DNA from 2 places in the Pseudomonas monsensis genome. Region 1 is predicted to be linked to the other one. Evidence: riboswitches for the same ligand, from Rfam matches in the RefSeq annotation. Region 1 holds a riboswitch; the other holds the start of a gene.
The links. Region 1 has a riboswitch for cobalamin ahead of HV782_RS12815 (ABC transporter substrate-binding protein). Riboswitches for the same ligand answer to the same signal wherever they lie in the genome.
Positions count from the first base shown of each region.

Region 2: another riboswitch for cobalamin. It lies ahead of cobW (cobalamin biosynthesis protein CobW); the one in region 1 lies ahead of HV782_RS12815 (ABC transporter substrate-binding protein).

Region 1 covers NZ_CP077087.1:2,918,199-2,928,843, forward strand. Annotated here, with positions in the region: gene metE (5-methyltetrahydropteroyltriglutamate--homocysteine S-methyltransferase) at 1-279, shown strand, start outside; gene HV782_RS12805 (ABC transporter ATP-binding protein) at 325-1,089, opposite strand; gene HV782_RS12810 (FecCD family ABC transporter permease) at 1,086-2,090, opposite strand; gene HV782_RS12815 (ABC transporter substrate-binding protein) at 2,099-3,112, opposite strand; cobalamin riboswitch at 3,257-3,449, opposite strand; gene HV782_RS12820 (Ppx/GppA family phosphatase) at 3,491-4,426, opposite strand; gene HV782_RS12825 (ParD-like family protein) at 4,736-4,963, shown strand; gene map (type I methionyl aminopeptidase) at 4,960-5,751, shown strand; one part of gene HV782_RS12835 (IS3 family transposase) at 6,075-6,955, opposite strand; one part of gene HV782_RS12835 (IS3 family transposase) at 6,955-7,216, opposite strand; gene HV782_RS12840 (ABC transporter ATP-binding protein) at 7,317-8,471, opposite strand; gene HV782_RS12845 (ABC transporter permease) at 8,489-9,298, opposite strand; gene HV782_RS12850 (ABC transporter permease) at 9,305-10,249, opposite strand; gene HV782_RS12855 (ABC transporter substrate-binding protein) at 10,246-10,645, opposite strand, start outside.
Region 2 covers NZ_CP077087.1:3,076,052-3,086,696, reverse strand. Annotated here, with positions in the region: gene HV782_RS13435 (phospholipase D-like domain-containing protein) at 1-383, opposite strand, end outside; gene HV782_RS13430 (vWA domain-containing protein) at 560-1,234, opposite strand; gene HV782_RS13425 (magnesium chelatase ATPase subunit I) at 1,219-2,217, opposite strand; gene cobN (cobaltochelatase subunit CobN) at 2,430-6,278, opposite strand; gene cobW (cobalamin biosynthesis protein CobW) at 6,282-7,355, opposite strand; cobalamin riboswitch at 7,456-7,665, opposite strand; cobalamin riboswitch at 8,338-8,559, shown strand; gene HV782_RS13410 (CbtB domain-containing protein) at 8,679-8,876, shown strand; gene HV782_RS13405 (CbtA family protein) at 8,888-9,589, shown strand; gene HV782_RS13400 (cobalamin biosynthesis protein) at 9,586-9,999, shown strand; gene cobM (precorrin-4 C(11)-methyltransferase) at 10,079-10,645, shown strand, end outside.

The DNA of each region.
Region 1 (10,645 bases):
ATCGAGACGTCACGTTCGGACATGGAACTGCTCGACGCCTTCGAAGCCTTCGCCTACCCGAACGACATCGGCCCGGGCGTCTACGATATCCACTCGCCACGGATTCCGCAGGTCGCGGAAATGGCCGGTCTGCTGCGCAAGGCGGCCCGGCGCATCCCGGCCGAGCGCCTGTGGGTCAACCCGGACTGCGGCCTGAAAACCCGCGGCTGGCCGGAGACCGAAGCGGCGCTGGTGCATATGGTCGCGGCGGCGCGGCAGTTGCGCAAAGAGCTGGCGTAACGCTTGGGCCGCATGAAACACAGCCGTTGTGGAGCGGGCTGTGTTTTATGAATGAAATCGCAGGATCTGCGCACCATCGAACGGGTCTGTCAGGTAGTGCGCCTTGACCCCGAACGTTTCCTGTAGCCGCTGCGGCGTCAGCACTTCCAGCGGCTTGCCCAGAGCCACCAGCCGGCCGCGTTCCAGCACCGCCAGCCGATCGCATTTCAACGCCTGATTGAGGTCATGCAATGCAATCAGTGTGGTCACCGGCAACGCCTGCACCACGTTGAGGATCGTCAATTGATGCTGGATGTCGAGGTGGTTGGCCGGTTCGTCCAGCAGCAGGATTTGCGGGCGCTGGGCCAACGCTCGGGCAATGTGCACGCGCTGGCGTTCACCGCCTGACAAGTGACGCCAGACACGCGTGCGCAGGTGCAGCGCATCGACGTCGATCAACGCCTGTTCAACGATGGCGTCGTCCACCTGCGACCACGGCTGCAGCGCTGAAAGCCACGGTGTGCGCCCCAGTGCAACGGCGTCGAATACGCGGATGCCGTCGTCGGTGTCGGCCTGTTGTTCGACCACCGCCAGTTTTTGCGCAATGCTGCGCCGGGGCATTTTCCCGAGGGGCTGGCCTTCGAGCAGAACCTCGCCAACGCTCGGCTCGCGCAATCCGGCAAGCAGTTTCAACAGAGTGGATTTGCCCGAGCCATTGGGCCCGACGATGCCGAGGGTCTCGCTGCGCTGGACCTCCAGGCAGACACCGTCAAGCAACTCGGCGCCGCGCACCTTGAACGTCAGCCCGGAACAACTCAACACCGGGTTCATCGAGCCGATCTCCGGCCAATCAGGATGAGCGCAAACACCGGCGCGCCGACCAGCGCGGTAATCACACCGACCGGAATCACCTGACCCTTGATCAGGGTGCGCGACAGCACGTCGGCGGCAATCAGAAACACCGCGCCCCCCAATGCGCTGGCCGGCAGCAGACGGGCATGCCCGGTGCCGAGCAACAGACGCGCCGCATGGGGAATCACCAGGCCGACAAAACCGATCGAACCGACAATCGACACCATCACCGCCGTTACCAGCGCCGCGCAACCGATCAGCACAATCTGCACCCGCCGCACCGGTATGCCGAGGGACGCCGCCGAATCCGCGCCAAAGGTAAATGCATCCAGCGCGCGCCGATGCCACAGGCACACCAGCAAGCCGAACAGGGCCACCGGCACCGCCAGCCACACCGACGGCCAGCGCACGCCGCCGAGATTACCGAGCAGCCAGAACATGATGCCGCGCGCCTGCTCGGAACTCGCCGAACGGGTAATCAGAAACGCGGTGAGCGCATTGAACAGCTGCGAGCCGGCGATCCCCGCGAGAATGATCTGCCCGGTGCCGTTGGCCGAACCGCTGACACGGGCCAGCAGAATGACCAGCACGAACGCCGTTACCGCGCCGGCAAAAGCTCCGGCGGACAGCGAAATCGCCCCGGCGCCAATCCCGAGCAGCGCCACCATCACCGCGCCGGTCGAGGCCCCGGCGGAGATGCCGAGCAAATAGGGATCGGCCAGCGGATTGCGCAGCAGCGACTGCAAAATCACCCCGCACGTCGCCAGACCGGCACCGCACGCGGCGGCGACCAGGGCGCGGGTCAGGCGGTAGTTCCAGACAATGCCTTCGTCGATCGGGTCGAGCGCATGCCCGGCGGTCCACAGCTTGTTGGCCAGCACTTTTAGCACCACGTCCGGAGCAATCGACGTCTCTCCGATGGCGACCCCCGCGAGCACGGCGATCAACAGTGTCGTCAGGGCCAGTAGTGCGCGGATCAGGCTTTTATTCATTGCGACAGGTCATAGCCGTTGAGGGCCGTGGCCAGTTGCTCGATGCCATCGAACGTGCGCAGGCTGGCCTGCATGGCCAGGGCGTCGAGAATGATGATGCGGTTGTTTTTCACCGCGTCCATGTTGCGGGTCACCGGGTCGCTGCGCAGGAAGGCGAGTTTCTTCTGATAGTCGTCAGCGGGGAAGCGCCGGCGATCCATGCGTGCGATGACGATGAAGGTCGGGTTGGCCTTGGCGATGGTTTCCCAGCCGACCGTCGGCCACTCTTCATCGGATTGCACCACGTTGCGCACGCCGAGGGTACTCAGCATGAAATCGGGAATGCCTTTGTGTCCGGCCACGAAGGGCTCGATGTCCATCTGCGCACTGGAGAACCAGACCACGGCACTTGCGTCTTTCAATTGTTTGCCCTGAGCCGTGGCGACTGATCGGGCGAGGCTGGCCTTGAGTTGTTCATTGAGCTGCTGGCCGCGGTCCTGCACATCGAAGATTTGCGCCAGTTGGCTCACGCTCTTGTAAATCGTGTCGATGCGAAACGGCGCCAGCCGGGTACCGTCGGCGCCGACGAGGTTGTCCTTGGCTTCGCAATCGGAGGGCAGCAGGTACGTCGGAATCTTCAGCTCGTGAAACTGCTCGCGCGTGCCCACCGCACCTTGTGGGCCGACCATCCATTCCAGCTCCACGGCGACCAGTTCCGGGCGCTTGCCGATCACCGCTTCGAAACTCGGCTCGTTATCGGCCAGGCGTTCGATCTTGTCGTTCTGCGCCTTGTACGTGGCCAGCACGTCGTTGAACCACAGCGAGGTGCCGACCACTTTGTCGCCCAGGCCCAGGGCGTAAAGCATTTCGGTGCCAGCCTGGCCGATGGTGACGGTGCGCGTGGGGGCGTGCTGGAAGGTCAGGGTGCTGCCGCAGTTCTCGACGGTCAGTGGATAGGTCGTCGGCGCTGCATGGGCGAGCGCGCAAAGACTCAGGCCGGTGAGCAGGATGGCAACGCGGGGCAGCAGCATGGGCAGTCTCCAGGGGAACCGTACGCAAGGCGGGGAGAGTACGGTCTGGAAACACACCAGCGAACGCAGTCATGGCAACAGCGCAAGGCTGCTGATCAAACGAAGACGCGCACGGCACGATGTCCTTCCCGGACACCCCGCCGGTTAGTAGTCACTGTGCCGGCAGGTCTCCTGACTGATGCGTCATCGCCCGTGCTCCGGCCTTCCCGGGTTCACCCAGTGGCAGTCGTGGAGCAGGCTCAGCACCTACAGTTGCGGGGGCAGTTCCGAACGATGCGCTGACGCACCTCGGATTCCCTATTAATTCCGTATGGAAACCGGCGGCGGCATGGTAGTCGATCGAGCCGCTTTAGGGGAGACGAATCTGCCGGAGGGGAATTAATGCTTGCTCATCAAACCGTGCAGTACGCCCAGGCGCAGGCCGGGTTCGGACGGCACCATCTGCGAAATGCCGAACACCTTGAACGCCGCCAGCATCAACACCAGGCCACCGGGCAGAATGCTCTGGCGGTGCGCTTGCAGGCCGGCGAGTTTCAGTTGCTGGACGTTCTTCACTTTCAGCAGCAGTAACGACAGGCGCAACAGCCCACCGTAGGTAATGCCGTCGTGGCCGAAGTCGTTCAGGCGATTGGCCTTGAGCACCTTGGCGAGCATGCGCGCGGTGCCGGATGAGCCAATGGTTTGCTGCCAGCCTTGCGCGCGATAGCGGCGGGCGACTTTTTCAAATTGCAGGATGGCGACGCGCTCGGCTTCTTGCAAGGCACCGGGGGTAATGCGCCCATCGGGAAAATAGCGCGCGCCCAGCGTGCCGCTGCCGATGGCAATGCTTTCAGTCAGCAACGGTTGCGAGCCTTGGCCGAGGATCAGTTCGGTGGAACCGCCACCGATATCGACCACCAGACGCATGTCGTCAGCAGTCGGCAGTGCATGCGCCACGCCGGCATACACCAGCCGAGCCTCTTCATGTCCGGAAATGACGTCGATGTCAAAGCCCAGATGCCGCTCGGCGCTGGCGAGAAACAGTTGTGCATTGTCGGCTTCGCGCACGGCGCTGGTGGCCACCGCACGCACCCGACCCGCTTCGAACCCCCGCAGCTTTTTGCCGAACCGCGCCAACGCCTGCCAGCCGCGATCCAGCGCCAGGGTGTCCAGCGCGCCACCGTCAAACCCCTCGGCCAGGCGCACCGGTTCGCGCAAGGTTTTCACCTCCTGAATCATGAAGCCTTTGCGGCTGCGGACCGACTGGCCGATCATCATGCGAAATGCATTCGAACCCAGGTCGATGGCGGCAAACAGCGAGGCGTCTTCTTTCATGGGAGTCCTTGCAAAACGTCCGTCTCAAGGCTCAAGACGGTTTGCGAGGATTCTGCCGTGAAGTTGATGACATCCTGATGACGGCAGCGGGGCGGTTCAATGAATGTGTGTCTGTCATGACACTGTCATTATCCGGCGTCTATGCTGAGCCCAATACATCGCGTGTTCTTAAAGTTTTTGCTGCCTCTTTTGGCAGCTTTTTTTTGCCTGCGATTTGCCGCGCTACGTCCTGCAGATTGTGTGCGTTTGCAATTTCGCGTAAGGCTTGGCTAATATACGATCCATATACACAACGTATCGGATTCATATATGGGCATCGTAAAGATTTCTGAGGACATGCACGAGAACCTGCGCATCTCCAGCAATGCACTCAGCCGCTCGATCAACGCGCAGGCCGAGCACTGGATGCGCATCGGCATGCTCGCCGAGCTGCACCCCAACCTCGACCACAGCGCCATTTGCCGCTTGCTGATTCGCGCCGAACAGAACGGCGGGCTGGATCTGCAACAACTGACTCAGGAAGCCGTCAGCGCATGAGAAACCAGATCAAGATCAACACGCCCGCCGAGATCGCGCAATCACGCGCCGCCGGTCAACTCGCCGCTGAAGTACTGGCGATGCTGGTGCCGCATGTAAAGGCCGGTGTGACCACCGACGAACTGGATCGGCTGTGCAACGACTACATCGTCAATGTGCAGAAAGCGGTTCCGGCCAACGTCGGTTATCACGGTTTCCCGAAAACCGTCTGCGCTTCGGTCAACGACGTGGTGTGCCACGGTATTCCCTCGGGTACGCCGTTGCAGAATGGCGACATCGTCAACCTCGACATCGCGGTGATCAAGGACGGCTGGTTCGGTGATACCAGCCGCATGTACGTGGTCGGCGAGGCGACGCCTGAGGCGCAGCACCTGATCAACACCACCTACGAGGCCATGTGCGCGGGTATTCGGGTGGTCAAGCCGGGCGCCACATTGGGCGATATCGGCCATGCGATTCAGAGTCTGGCGGAGAGGGAAGGCTTCAGCGTGGTGCGCGAGTACTGCGGCCACGGGATCGGCAAGGTCTATCACGATGAGCCGCAGATTCTGCATTACGGTTTTCCCAATCAGGGCATGAAGCTTAAGGCGGGGATGATTTTTACCGTAGAGCCGATGCTCAATGCCGGCAAGCGCCATGTGAAGAACATGCCAGATGGCTGGACCGTGCTGACCAAGGATGGCTCGTTGTCGGCGCAGTGGGAGCACATGGTGGCGGTGACGGAGACGGGGTTTGAAATCCTCACGGCGTGGCCGGATGAGATTGAAGGCTACCGCGCCATCGTCTGATACCGCGTCGACTGTTTCCCTCACCCTGGCCCTCTCCCGGAGGGAGAGGGGACTGACCGGGTTGTTTGGACAAGTTACGCCGACCTGAGAGTGCTGCGTCGAACTCAGGTTTGAACAGCATGAAGATTGGCTCCCTCTCCCTGAGGGAGAGGGACTGATTGAGGTGTTCTTTCGAGGGACGCCGACTTGGGATACCGAGTCGAACCCGGATTTTGAACAGCACGGAGATCGGCTCCCTTTCCCCCTCGCCCCCCCCTGGGGGGGAGGGCTGGGGTTGATCTGGTCAAACGATCCTGGACACAGTTATAGGGTTTTATCCCTTTTCATGCCGCCAGGGCTTCCATGTCTACCGGAGTTCGGTAGCCGTTGTGACTGTGTAGCCTGATCCGATTGTAATAGTGGGTCAGGTAGCGCAGCACATCGCTACTGGCTTCATCTTCGTTTCGATAACCGACCTTGGGTATCCATTCAGATTTCAAACTGCCAAAGAAACGTTCCATCGGAGCGTTATCCCAGCAGTTTCCTCGTCGACTCATGCTTTGTTTTATTCGCATCTCCGACAGCGTTTCTCGGAACATTTTGCTGCTGTAATGACAACCCTGATCCGAATGGAACATCAAGTTTTCAGGGCGTCCTCGCGACTCGAAAGCCATCCTCAACGCTTTACAGGTCAGAGCCGAATCGGGACTTCTGGATATCGCCCAACCGACGACGCGTCGGGCATGCAGGTCTAGTACCGCAGCCAGATAAACCCAGTAAGTACCGGCCCAAATGTAAGTCACATCGCCACACCACACTTGATTGGGCGCCTCAACGTTGAATTTACGCTCCAAATGATTGGGGGCGTATTGAGCCTCTGCGCCGCTAGGTTTGTAACGATGTCTGCGTCGTTGCTGGCTCTTCAATCCGATCTCGAGCATCAGGCTACGAGCCATGTAACGACCTACCGACTCCTTTTCGTTACACAACGCCTTTGACAGGCTGCGCGCGCCCATTGAACCGCGACTTTGCTTATGTAATTCAGCAGCCTTGATCTTGAGGCGCTCGCGCTCGGCATCCACTTTTGTCCGCTGTTTCAGACGCTCGTAATAACTGCTGCGGTTGATACCAAACACGCCACACAACTCGGATCTTGGATATTGCTCGCTTAATTCCTCGACCAGCCTTACTGATCGAGGGAATCCGACATCAAGAGAGCCGTAGCCTTTTTTAAGATTTCCTTCTCTCGCTCAATCCGTCGGATTTTTGCTTCCAGTTCTTGGATGCGTTGTTGGTCAGGAGTCATGGCCTTGGACTTCTCAGGCGTCTTACCGTTGCGCTCAGCTCGCAACTGCTCAACCCAGCGACGCAGTGCTGTAGGTCCGACGCCCATTGCTTCGCAGGCTTCACTCACCGAATAGTCTTTATCCAAAACCAGGCAAGCCGCATCCCGTTTGAAATCTGTCGAAAAATATCGTCTAGTCAAATGCCACCTCTTCGCTGGGCGTAGATTACCGCCCTTTAAGGGTGTCCAGAATCATTAAGCCAGATCAGGTGAGGGGGTAAATCCCACAGGCAACACGCTATCAGTGGGCGCCGGCCGCTTTGTTCAGGTCACTTTCGGTCCATTCGGTGTAGACGCAGGCATCAGCGGTGGCCCAGCGCACCCGCACCGGGTCGCCAGCCTTGAGCGGCATGCCCGCCGCCGATAACGCTTTCACCGTCATCGACGTCCCGCCCGAAGTGACCACGCTGCAAGTCTGGCTCTCCCCGAGGAACAGCACTTCCACGACCTTCGCTGACACTTCGTTCCAGCCCGCCGGCAGCGGCTCATCGCTCGCCTGCTGCACGCTCAGTGCCAAGGCTTTCTCCGGCCGCACCATCAGCAACACATCCTGATCCGTGTGCAACCCGGTTGTCAGTCGAATCGACAACGATTGCCCCTCAAAACTCGCTGCTGCATTGCCTTGCGCCTTGAGCTTGAGGAAGTTCGAATTACCGAGAAACGACGCGACAAACGCATTCGGCGGGTTCTGATACAGGTCATAACCGCTGCCCAGCCCGACAATCTTGCCGTGACTGAAAATCGCGATGCGTTGCGACAAACGCATGGCTTCTTCCTGATCGTGGGTCACGTAGACGATGGTGATGCCCAGGCGCCGATGCAGCTGACGCAGTTCATCCTGCAAATCCTCACGCAGTTTTTTGTCCAGTGCACCGAGCGGTTCGTCCATCAACAGGATGCGTGGCTCGTAAACCAGCGCCCGGGCGATGGCGACCCGTTGCTGCTGGCCGCCAGACAGTTGCGAAGGGCGGCGATGGGCGAACTGTTCCAGTTGCACCAGTTTGAGCATCGCGTCGACACGCTTGTCACGTTCGGCGGCGGCGAGTTTGCGGATCGCCAGCGGGAAGGCGATGTTGTCGCGCACCGACAGATGCGGGAACAGCGAATAGCGCTGGAACACCATGCCGATGTCGCGCTTGTGCGGCGGCACGTTGACCAGCGACTGACCGTTGACCAGGATCTCGCCACTGCTCGGTGTTTCGAAACCGGCGAGCATCGACAGCGTGGTGCTTTTGCCCGAGCCGCTGGAGCCGAGAAAGGTCAGGAACTCGCCGTCCTTGATGTCCAGCGAGATGTTGTCCACGGCGGCAAAGTCACCGTAGTGCTTGTTCAGGTTACGCAGGCTGACCAGGGGTTTGTCGTTCTGCTGGGATGCGTCTTTGATCACGGCACTCATGTCGTACTCCTGGGCGCTCAGGCGCTGATTTCGTTGCGCCGGCGCAGGGCGGCGGCGATCACCATGACCAACACCGACAGGCCGATCAGCAGCGTCGAAGCGACGGCGATCACGGGGGTCAGGTCCTGGCGCAAAGTGGTCCACATTTTCACGGGAAGGGTTTGCAGGGTGGGGCTGGCCATCATCACGCTGAGCACCACTTCGTCCCACGAAACGAGGAAGGCGAAGAGGGCGCCGGCGACCATTCCCGGACGGATCGCCGGGAACGTCACCTTGAACACTGCTTGCAGGCGCGAGGCACCGCAGATCACCGCGGCGTCTTCAATCGACTGATCGAACAGCTTGAGCGAGTTGATGATCGAGATGATGGTAAATGGCAGCGCGACGATCACATGGCTGACGACGAAAGCGAACATCGTCCCTGTGTAACCGAGCTTGAGAAACAGCGCGTATACCGCCACGGCGATGATCACCAGCGGCACGATCATCGGCAGGGTGAACAGGCCGTAGAGCATTTCCCGGCCAGGAAAACGCCCGCGTACCAGCGCAAACGCGGTCGGCAAACCGAGGGCCACCGCGCAGATCGTGGTCAGCACGGCCACCTTGAGGCTGGCCGCCGCGGCGTTCATCCAGTCGGCGTTGGAGAAGAACTGGCCGTACCATTTCAGCGTCCAGCCCGGCGGTGGGAACACCAGCCACTGCGAGGAACCAAACGACAGCAGGACAATGAACACGATCGGCAACAGCAGGAACAGACCGATCAGTCCGGTGGTTGCGTACAAGCCGAAACGCATCCGCCGGCTCATGGCATTGGGAGTCAGGAGCATCTCGGCTTACCTCGCGTTGCTGGCGCCAACCGGGGACTCCGGCTGAAGCTTCAGGTAGAAGTAGAACAGCACCAGGGTGATCGCGATCAGCAATGCGGCGCCGGCACTGGCCAGGCCCCAGTTGAGGAACGATTGCACCTGCTGAATGATGAACTCCGGCAGCATCATGTTCTGCGCCCCGCCGAGCAGCGCCGGGGTGACGTAGTAGCCGAGCGACATCACGAACACCATCAACCCGCCAGACGCCAGGCCCGGCCGACACAGCGGCAGGAACACCCGGAAGAAGTTGGTCCACGGGCTGGCGCCGCAGATCGAGCCGGCCTGCAGGATCATCGGGTCGATGGCCTGCATGGTTGCCTGCAACGGCAGGACGATGAACGGGATCATGATGTAGCTCATGCCGATCACCACGCCGGTCAGGTTGTGCACCATTTCCAACGGCTGATCGATGATGCCCATGGCCATGAGCGCCTTATTGATCACCCCCGAGGCTTGCAGCAGCACCAGCCACGAATAGGTGCGGGCGAGCAGGCTGGTCCACATCGACAGCAGCACGATGTTGAGGATCCAGCGCCCCCAACCGCGTGGCACCAAAGTGATCGCCCAGGCCAGCGGAAAGCCGAGCAACAGGCTGAAAATCGTCACCAGTCCGGCCACCGAGAAGGTGTTGAGCAGCACCCTGGCGTACGCCGAGTTGGCGAACAGTTGTTCATAGTTGCCAAGGCCCGGGGTCGGTTCGAGCACGCCGCGCAACAGCAGGCCAATCAACGGCGCGAGAAAGAACAGGCCGAGGAACAGCAGTGCCGGCACGAGGTTGCCGGCGCCGCGCCAGCGTTGTTTGAGGGACGGGGCTTGCGCCATTGCACTCGCCTTGCCTGTGGCCGGACCGGCAGCGCTCGCGGCGCTCCCGGTGGCAGTGGAGGGACGGGACGCAGTGGCCGCCATTTTCATTTGACCAGCCATTCGTTCCACCGTGTCGCGATGGCTTGACCGTTCTTGGCCCAGTACGCGAAATCAAGAGTGATCTGATCCTTAGCGTAGGCAGTCGGCAGGTTCGGGGCCAGCACCGAGTCCAGGCGCGCCACGCTGTCGACGTTGACCGGGGCGTAGGCGGTCAGGTTGGAGAAGTCGGCCTGGCCTTTGGCGCTGCTGGCGGTGGCCAGGAACTTCATCGCCGCGTCCTTGTTTTTCGAGCCCTTTGGAATCACCAGAATGTCGGCCATGACCAGGTTCTGCTTCCAGCTCACGCCGACTGGCGCGCCGTCTTCCTGCAGGGCGTGGATCCGACCGTTCCAGAACTGGCCCATGCTCGCTTCACCGGAGGCCAGCAGTTGCTGCGACTGCGCG
Region 2 (10,645 bases), 160 kb from region 1:
GCCGGGTGGCCGTCATCGCTGGTGATGCTCAACTCCAGCGCTTCGCCCAGTTGTGGCGCGTCCGCCGTACCGTAAGCCAGATGCACCCGATAGTGCATCGTCGTGCCCGGATTGACCGCGTAATCGGCCCAGCGGAATTTCTGCAGGGGCGCTTTATCGCTGGGCGTGGCGTGATATTGCGCAAAGGTGTGAGCCTTGCCGGGAAACGTCAGGCTGTTGAACAGGAATAGCCAGGGCTTGTCGCCCTGCTGCTTTTCGATGGCGAAGCCGAGCAGGCCTTTGCGCCGTGGCTCGGCCAGGTCCATCGCGAGCAGGACGCCGTTGGTGCCCGCGTAGGCTTTGACGCGAAAATCGTCCTGAGGATTGGCGACCAATACCCGCATGATTCACTCCTTGTGATTGGGGCTGAGGTGCAGCATAGAGCAGCGATGCGGGGTTTGTGAGGCAGATTTGAGACCGAGGCGATGCCTTCGCGGGCAAGCCCGTTCCCAGAGTTTTCTCACTGTTCGACACAAATTCCGTGTGAGCGGGCTTGCTCGCGAAGAGCCCCACCCAGGCATCACACATCGTCGATATGCCGATAATCCAGTTCCAGCGCCGCTGCCAACTGCCTGGACCGGCCCAAGCGAATCGGCCCACGTTCAATGTCGATCAACAAGCCCGGACACTCCAGCGACGGTATCGGTGGCAAGGCTTTCAAGCGCCCGTCCGTCACCACCAGCAATCGCTGCTGCTCGGCAGCAAAACGCTTTTTGCGCTGCACCAGCCACTGCTGCGCCTGCATCAGTGCGGCCAGCAACGGTGTCCCGCCGCCCGCGCCCAGCGCCTCCAGCCAGGATCGCAGGCCACTCGATGCCTTCAGGCCCTGCACCTGCCAGGTCGGCGCGCTGCCACTGGCGGTCAGCAACGCCAGACGCGCGCGCTGTCGATAGGCATCATCGAACAGTTGCGCGAGCAAGCCCTTGGCATCGCTCAAGGCCTGATGCCGACGCGTCGAGGCCGAGGCATCGACGATCACCAGCCACAGTTCATGGGCGCAGCGAGTGCGCAACTGGAACTGCAGATCTTCCCGTGCCTGCGGCCGGCCGTTGAGCAGCGTGCCCGGCCAGTTCACCAGGCCACTGCGTGCGGCGTGGCGCTTGCCCTGGCGTCCGTGGTCGAGTTGTCCGGCGCGGGGTCTGGCATTCGCCCCCGCGTCGGATCGGGGACGAATGCCGGTTACTTTTTTGGCCAGCTCGGCACTTCGCGGCGGGCACCAGTGGCCAGTGCCGGAGCCGGCATGTCACCCCACTGGCCCTGCCCTTCACTCAGGTCGGCGGCAGAATGCGCCGGCGGTTGCGCGGGTTGTTGAGGGCTGGACGATGAGGGCTCGCGACGCCGATGGCGCAGGGCAAATTCAGCAACGGCGTCGATGTCTTGCACGGCAATTGCCGTCGCGCCACGCCAGGCCGCATGGGCGCGGGCCGCACGCAGCCAGACCAGATCGGCGCGCAGACCGTCGACACCGGCAGCGAAACAGCGCTCGGTGATGTGCGCCAGCGCAGCGTCGTCCAGCGGAATCTCGCTCAAGCGGCTTCGAGCGTTTTCGCAGCGTTCACGCAGGTGTTGTTGTTCGGCTTCCCACTGCGCACAGAACCCGTGGGGATCGCTGTCGAAATCCAGACGCCGACGAATGATCTGCCCGCGCTCGGTCGGTGCCGTGTGGCCGCTGAGGGCAACGTTCAAACCAAAGCGGTCAAGCAATTGTGGACGCAGTTCGCCCTCTTCGGGGTTCATGGTGCCGATCAGTACGAATTTCGCCGAATGCCGATGGGAGATGCCATCGCGCTCGATCAGGTTGGTGCCGCTGGCCGCGACGTCGAGCAGCAGGTCGACCAGATGATCCGGCAGCAGGTTGACCTCATCGACGTAGAGCACGCCGCCATCCGCCTTAGCCAGCACACCGGGCGAAAACTGCGCACGACCCTCGCTCAGGGCCGCGTCAAGGTCGAGGGTGCCGACCAGACGTTCTTCGGTAGCGCCCAGCGGCAAGGTGACGAACTGGCCGCTGGCAAGCAGATCTGCCAGACCGCGCGCCAAGGTGGATTTGGCCATGCCGCGCGGGCCTTCGATCAGCACCCCGCCGATTTTCGGGTCGATGGCGGTCAGGCACAGGGCGAGTTTCAGGTCATCGGCGCCGACCACGGCGGAGAGCGGAAAATGGGGGGTGTCGGTCATTTGGGTTTCTCTGTCGTGGTCTTTGGTGTTGTGGTGTGTCAGTGGGGAGGCCCTCACCCTGGCCCTCTCCCAGGGGGAGAGGGAACTGACCCAGGTGTTTTTTCGAATTCCGTCGACCTGATACGTCGGGCCGAACTCAGACTTCGACAGCAACGCAAATCGGCTCCCTCTCCCTCCGGGAGAGGACTGGGCTGAGGGTAGCTTTTGGCCGGTTACATATCTTCCTCAATATCCAGCAGCAGATTCTCCAGCGCTTCTTTATAAGCCCCAGGCTCCTGCCACATCCCGCGCTGCTGCGCTTCCAGCATCCGCTCGGTCATGTCGCGCAACGCATGCGGGTTATGCTCGCGAACAAAATCCCGGGTGGCCGGGTCCAGCAGGTAGGCATCGGCCAGCAATGCGTACTGGTGATCATCAATCAATTGCGTGGTGGCGTCGAACGCGAACAGGTTATCGACCGTCGCCGCCAGTTCAAACGCGCCTTTATAGCCGTGGCGCTTGACCCCGTCGATCCACTTCGGATTCGCCGCACGCGAGCGGATCACCCGGTTCAGCTCTTCTTTCAGGGTACGAATCTTTGGCAAGTCCGGCTGACTGTGATCACCGTGGTAACTGACCGCCGCTTCGCCACGCAAGGTTTCCACCGCCGCGAGCATGCCACCCTGGAACTGGTAATAATCGTTGGAATCGAGCAGGTCGTGCTCGCGATTGTCTTGATTCTGCAACACTGCCTGCACCTGACTCAGGCGCTGGACGAATTGCTCGCGGGCGGCGGTGCCTTCGTCGGCACCGCCATAGGCGTAGGCGCCCCAATTCAAGTAGACCTCGGCGAGATCCTCGCGGGTTTGCCACAGACGGCCATCAATCGCGCCTTGCACACCGGCCCCGTAGGCACCGGGTTTGGCGCCGAAAATCCGCCATCCGGCCTGACGCCGCGCCGTGTCTTCGTCGAGGCCCGATTGCAGCAAGGCTTCGCGTTCGGCACGCACCCTGGCGGCCAGCGGATTGAGATCGTCCGGTTCGTCCAGCGCCGCCACGGCTTGCACGGCGGCGTCGAACAGGCGGATCAGGTTGGCAAAGGCATCGCGGAAGAAACCCGATACCCGCAGCGTCACATCGACTCGCGGACGATCGAGCAGGCTCAGCGGCAGAATCTCGAAATCATCCACCCGTTGACTGCCGGTGGCCCACACCGGACGCACGCCCATCAGGGCCATGGCCTGAGCAATGTCATCACCGCCGGTGCGCATGGTCGCGGTGCCCCACACCGACAGGCCGAGCTGACGCAGGTGATCACCGTGATCCTGCAGGTGCCGCTCGAGAATCAATGTGGCCGACTGGAAACCGATACGCCACGCGGTGGTGGTGGGCAGGTTGCGCACGTCCACCGAATAGAAGTTGCGTCCGGTGGGCAACACGTCGAGACGACCACGGCTGGGTGCGCCGCTGGGGCCAGCGGGGACGAAGCGACCGCTGAGGGCGTCGAGCAGGCCGCGCATTTCTGCCGGGCCGCAGGCATCGAGGCGTGGCGCGACGACTTCGCGCAGATGGTCGATGATTGCACTGACCTCCGCCCAACGCGGTCCTTGCAGGCGTGAGCCTATTCGCGATAGCAGTGTGTCAGTGGACTCAATGTTGGCTGACACACCGCCATCGCGAACAGGCTCACTCCTACAAGGGATTTGTAGTGTTTGGGAGATCAGGTCCGAAGCAAACAGTTCGAGGCGTTCGCGGGTGTCGCCGGCAGTGCGCCAGACTTCGTCGATTTGCGATTGCAGCGCCTCGGGACGCGGGCCTGTCCATGGATCGGCCAGCACACAATCGAGTGGATCGAATCCGAGTTCGAACGCTTTGGCGAGTGCTCGCAACAGGCTTGATTGCGCGCCTTTGCCGTCGCCTCGTGGAATCCGTAGCAGCGCGAGCAACGTATCGTTCCGCAAACGCCCGGTCGGCGATTCGCCAAAAATGTGCAGACCGTCGCGGATCTGCGATTCCTTCAGATCACACAGATACGTATCGAGGCGCGGCAACCAGATCGCTGCGTCGGCATCGCTGTCCAGCGCGGTATCGAGTTGCAGTTCGCGGTCGATCTGCGTATCGCGCACCAGTTGCAGAATGTCGCGCTGTAGCTCCCGGGCGCGGCGCGGATCGAGCAGTTGCGCTTCGTAATACTCGTCGGCCAGCAGCTCCAGATTACGCAGCGGGCCGTAGGTTTCGGCGCGGGTCAGCGGCGGCATCAGGTGGTCGATGATCACCGCTTGCGTGCGCCGTTTGGCCTGGGCGCCCTCGCCCGGATCGTTGACGATAAACGGATAGATGTTCGGCAGCGGCCCGAGCAGTGCGTCCGGCCAGCAGTTTTCCGAGAGGCCGACGCCCTTGCCCGGCAGCCATTCGAGGTTACCGTGCTTGCCGACGTGGATCACCGCGTGGGCGCCGTAGGTCTTGCGCAACCAGAAATAGAACGCCAGATAGCCGTGGGGCGGCACCAGATCCGGGTCGTGATACACCGCGCTCGGATCGACCTGATAGCCGCGCGCCGGTTGAATGCCGACAAAAGTCAGACCGAAGCGCAGGCCGGCGATCATCATGCGTGCGTCGCGGCACATCGGATCGTTTTGCGGCGCGCCCCAGCGCTCGGTCACGGCCGTGCGATTGGCCTCGGGCAGTGCGTTGAACTGGGCCAGGTAATCATCCATCGCCAGACTTTGCTGGCACGGGCGCAGATCAATCGTCTCGAGATCGTTGCTGACGCCACCGAGCAATTGCTGAATCAACTCGGTGCCGCTGCCCGGCAGCTCTGCCGCGACCGGATATCCCTCAGCCTGCAACGCACGCAGGATGTTCAGCGTCGCCGCCGGCGTGTCGAGACCGACACCGTTGCCGATGCGGCCGTCACGGGTCGGGTAATTGGCGAGAACCAGTGCGATGCGCTTACCGGCATTCGGCACCCGCGCGAGGTCGATCCAGCGCCGCGCCAGTTCAGCGACGAAATCCATGCGTTCGGGCTGCGCACGGTAACAGACCACATCGGACTGGCTGCGCTCGCTGCGCCAGGCCAGATCCTTGAAGCTGATCGGCCGACTGATGATGCGTCCGTCGAGTTCCGGCAAGGCAATGTGCATCGCCAGATCGCGCGGGCCCAGCCCCTGCTCGCTGTCGCGCCAGCCGGGCTCGTTGTCTTGGGCGCAGATGGCCTGAATCACCGCAATGTTGCGGCGAAACGGCCGCAGGTGCGGGGCTTCCGGGCTGGACTGGGCGAAACCGGTGGTATTGAGAATGACCCCTGCCTCGACTTCATCCAGCCAATCCTCGACCACGCTCAGGCAGCCCGGCTCTTTCAGACTGGCGACGGCGATCGGCAGCGGATTGAGCCCCGCCGCCTGCAAGCGCTGGCAGAACACGTCGATGAACGCGGTATTGGCCGCCTGCAAATGCGAGCGATAAAACAACACCGCCGCCACCGGGCATTCCGCCAGCCAGTCGGCTTGCCAGTCAGCCAGTGCGGCGCTGGTTTTGTCCGGGTGATAAATCGCCGTACGCGGCAAGGCTTGCGGCTCGCCCCACAGGTAATCACGGGCGAGCCAGCGGTTGGCCAGGCAATGAAAGAAATCCAGTGCATTGCCCAGGCCACCCTGACGCAGGAACTGCCAGAGGCGGTCGCGATCTTCGGCGGGCACGGTGCTCAGGTCACTGAGCTCCGGGTCGGGGCGATCATCGCCCGGTACCAGAATCACCTGCACGCCGCGCTCCGACAGCTCGACCAGCCGCTCGACGCCGTAGCGCCAATAAGCGATGCCGCCGTGCAGCGAGATCAAAATCACCTTGGCGTGGCGTAACACCTCGTCGACGTACAGATCGACCGACGCGTGATTCTGCACCTGCATCGGGTTGGCCAGACGCAGGCTCGGGTAATCCTCGGGCAACTGCTGCGCGGCTTCGGCGAGCAGCGCCAGGCTGGAATCGCCGCTGCACAGGATCACCAGCTCGGCGGGGGTTTGGCCAAGGTCGGCGATATTGTCATCCGACACGAAACCGCCGGGCTGGGTCCTGAGCAGGTGCATGGTTTAAACGCTGAGCGCGGCGCGCAGTTGCGCTTCGAGTTGTGCGGCGTCGAGTTCCTGACCGATCAGCACCAGACGGGTGACGCGCGCTTCATCGGCGCCCCACTGACGGTCGAAATGCTTGTCGAAACGCGTGCCCACGCCTTGAATCAGCAGGCGCATTGGCTTATTCGGAATGGCGGCGAAACCTTTGACACGCAGGATGCCGTGCTTGACCACCAGTTGCGTCAGTGCGTCGAGCAGCAGGCTTTCGTCGGCTTGCGGCAGTTCGATGGAGATCGAATCGAAGGCGTCGTGATCATGGTCATCGTGGTCGTCATCGCCTTCACCATGGTGGTGATCATGATGGCTGTGGCGGCTGTCGATGTGTTCTTCGGAACCGGCGCCGAGGCCGATCAGCACGTCCAGCGGCAGACGACCGTTGCTCGCTTCGATGATTTTCACCGCCGGCGGCAGTTCTTCGGCGACTTCAGCGCGTACACGCGCCAGATCTTCAGGGCTGGTCTGGTCGGCTTTGTTCAGAATGACGAGGTCAGCGCTGGCCAGTTGATCGGCGAACAGTTCGTGCAGCGGCGATTCATGATCGAGGTTCGGATCGAGTTTGCGCTGGGCATCGACTTGATCCGGGAACGCAGCGAAAGTGCCGGCGGCCACGGCCGGGCTGTCGACCACGGTGATCACCGCATCAACAGTGCAGGCGCTGCGGATTTCCGGCCACTGGAAAGCCTGCACCAGCGGTTTTGGCAGGGCCAGCCCGGAAGTTTCGATGAGGATATGGTCGAGATCGCCGCGACGGGCCACCAGTTCGCGCATCACCGGGAAGAACTCTTCCTGAACGGTGCAGCACAGGCAGCCATTGGCCAGTTCGTAGACCCGGCCGGTGGCTTCTTCTTCGGTGCAACCGATGGTGCATTGCTTGAGGATTTCGCCGTCGATGCCCAACTCGCCAAACTCGTTGACGATCACCGCGATACGACGGCCCTGGGCGTTGTCGAGCATATGCCGCAGCAGCGTGGTTTTGCCCGAACCGAGGAAGCCGGTAACGATGGTGACGGGGAGTTTGGCCAGTGTTTTCATCGGTATGCCCTTTGGCAAAGCGGCGGGCATACGGGACGAGAACCGGCAACGCGCATGCGCGCCGGAAGCGTTCGCCACCGGATCACCCCGCCCGGTTGTAGTGAGAATCTGTGACGAGGCAGGTCTCCTGGCTGACGGCGTTCAGGCTTGGCCTGGCATTCGCTGCGCCTTCCCGCTGGCTCTTTGATCGAGCTGGCAGTGGCGTGGCAGCGAACTTCACCGTTCACAGTTGCGGGGGCAGCCGCGGCTTTGACCGCGTTCCCTTCTTAGCTTCGGCATGTGCCGAAGAACCTCGAAAGCGCAAGGCTACGCATGGTGTGGGGATGGGTCAATGTTTGGATTGGGGGCGTATCCGTTTCTGCGGGTGTTGCTGATTAGGGTTCCGCCCTTACGGCGGGTCACTTTTTCCAGACGCCGAAAAAGTAACCAAAAAGGCTTTACCCTGACGTTCGGCCCTCGCCTAGGCTCGGGTCCCTTCGCTCCGGGATCTATCCGGGGGGCATCGCCTCCGGTTTGCTTCGCTGCACCTCCTCTCGATGTGTTTGGCTGCGCCAAACGGTCGCTACGCTCCCACCCCCGGCTAAATCCCTCCACTCAGCCTGCCGACGGGCGCTGAGATCAAAAGCGGTACTCGAGCTAACGCTCATTGTGTTGAGTGGTGAGAAGCAAGGGCTGTGGGCTGTGGGCTGCCTTTGTTTTTTTGTGGGAACTGGCTTGCCAGCGATGACGGCCAGCCAGCCGACCAATCCCTAACAGAATGCACTCAACCCCTGTGGGAGCTGGCTTGCCAGCGATAGCGGCCTGAAAGCCGACCAGGCTCTTGCAGACTGACGCCGGGGGCAGCCTTTTTGGTTATTTTTCGCTGGGCCGGCATTCCGGCGTCTGGAAAAAGTGACCCACCGTAAGGGCGGGAGCCCAATCAACAACACCCGCAGCAACGGTTATGCCCATTCAATTGACTAAATTCCCCCCCACATGCTCTCCTACACAACTTGTTACGGGTGCCCTTCACAGGGTGAAACGGGAAACCGGTGAATCATGTGCTTTACTCAAAGCCATGTCAGTCCGGTGCTGCCCCCGCAACGGTAAGCGAGCGAAGCGTCAGATCCACTGTGTCCCTGCGGCATGGGAAGGTGACGCTTGCAGGTCGGCCTGACGCCAACCCCTCGTGAGCCCGGAGACCGGCCCGCAACACACAGCGCGCATTTGCGTCGCTGAACCTGACAACCCGCGGTGGGCGGGCGCTGTTCGAACCTCTGCGTGCCTGACTCGCAGGGTTTTCATGCGCTCTATTCACCCGCTGACACTCCAGAGGGAAGCGCCATGTCGATCATCAGCAGCACCGCCAGCAACACAGACAAAATCGCCAGCACCGCCACACTGAGCCAACGCCTGATCGCGGCGTTCTTCGCCTCGATCCTCGGTGCCGGCCTCGTCTACTTCGCCGGTTTTTCGCACATCGAAGCGGTGCACAACGCCGCTCACGATACCCGCCACAGCGCCGCGTTCCCGTGCCACTGAGACCTGCCGACATGATCAAGCGTATTGCGCAAACCGCAGGTTTTACCGGGCTGCTGGCCGCCCTGCTCCTGACGCTGCTGCAGAGCTTCTGGGTTTCGCCACTGATTCTGCAGGCTGAAACCTTTGAAAAAGCCGAACCGGTTGTTGCGGTCCACGAACACGCTGCCGGCACCGCGGCGCACACCCACGATGCCGAAGCCTGGGAGCCGGAAGACGGCTGGCAGCGTGTGGCCTCGACCACCGGTGGCAATCTGGTGGTGGCGGTCGGTTTCGCGCTGATGCTCGCCGGTCTGTACACCCTGCGTGCACCGACCAAAACCTCGCAAGGCCTGCTCTGGGGCCTGGCTGGTTACGCCACCTTCGTCCTCGCCCCGACGCTGGGCCTGCCGCCTGAATTGCCGGGCACCGCTGCCGCCGATCTGGCCTCGCGGCAGCTGTGGTGGATCGGTACCGCCGCGTCCACGGCCGTCGGCCTCGCGCTGATCGCCTTCAGCCGTCCATGGGTGATGAAGATCCTCGGGGTAGCGATCCTTGCGGTGCCACATGTGATTGGCGCGCCACAACCGGAAGTGCATTCCATGCTCGCCCCTGAAGCACTTGAAGCCCAGTTCAAAATCGCTTCGCAGTTGACCAACGTGGCGTTCTGGCTGGCCCTGGGCCTGATCAGCGCGTGGTTGTTCCGCCGCAAAAGCGATGGTCACTACCACGCATGATGAATGACCGCGCAGCGTCGACCTTTGTGGTCGGCCTGGGCTGCCAGCGTGGCTGCCCGGCCAGCACGCTGCGCGCGTTACTCGATCAGGCCTTGCAGGCCCATCGCATTGAACTTGAGGCAGTCAAGGCCCTGGCCAGTATCGACCTCAAGCGTGATGAACCGGGTTTGCAGGAACTTGCCGCACAACTGGCTCTGCCGTTGCTGTACTTCAGCAGCGCAGAACTGGCCGGTTATCAGCAACGGCTCAGTCACCACTCGCAGATCGCCTACGAGCGAACCGGTTGTTACGGCGTGGCGGAAAGTGCCGCCCTGGCCCTGGCCGAACAACTGATTCAGGCCCCGGCAAAGCTGCTGATTTCCCGTCAAAAATACGCCCAGGCGACGTTGGCCTTGGCCGGCGCTGCGTAAACCCCCGATAATCCCCGCCCTCGATCATGAGCAATCTTCATCTGAAGGGTTGCTGCGGCTGTTTTCAAAGGATTCCACGATGACCGTCTACTTCATCGGCGCCGGCCCCGGCGACCCGGAATTGATCACCGTCAAAGGCCAGCGGCTGATCCGTCGCTGCCCGGTGATCATCTATGCAGGCTCGCTGGTCCCGGCGGCGGTGCTGGAGGGGCATCAGGCCGAGACCGTGGTCAACAGCGCCGAATTGCATCTGGAGCAGATCATTGAATTGATCAAGGTCGCCCATGCCAACGGTCAGGATGTGGCGCGCGTACATTCGGGCGATCCGAGCCTGTACGGCGCGATCGGCGAGCAAATTCGCCATCTGCGTGAGCTGAACATTCCGTTCGAGATCATCCCCGGCGTGACGGCAACAGCGGCGTGTGCGGCGTTGTTAGGCGCCGAACTGACTCTGCCGGATGTGTCGCAGAGCGTGATTCTGACCCGTTATGCCGATAAAACCGCGATGCCGGCGGGCGAAGAACTCGCCAGTCTGGCGCAGCATGGCGCGACCATGGCGATTCATCTGGGGGTCAATCATCTGGAGAAAATCCTCGTGGAGTTGCTGCCGCACTACGGCGCGGATTGCCCGATTGCGGTGATTCAC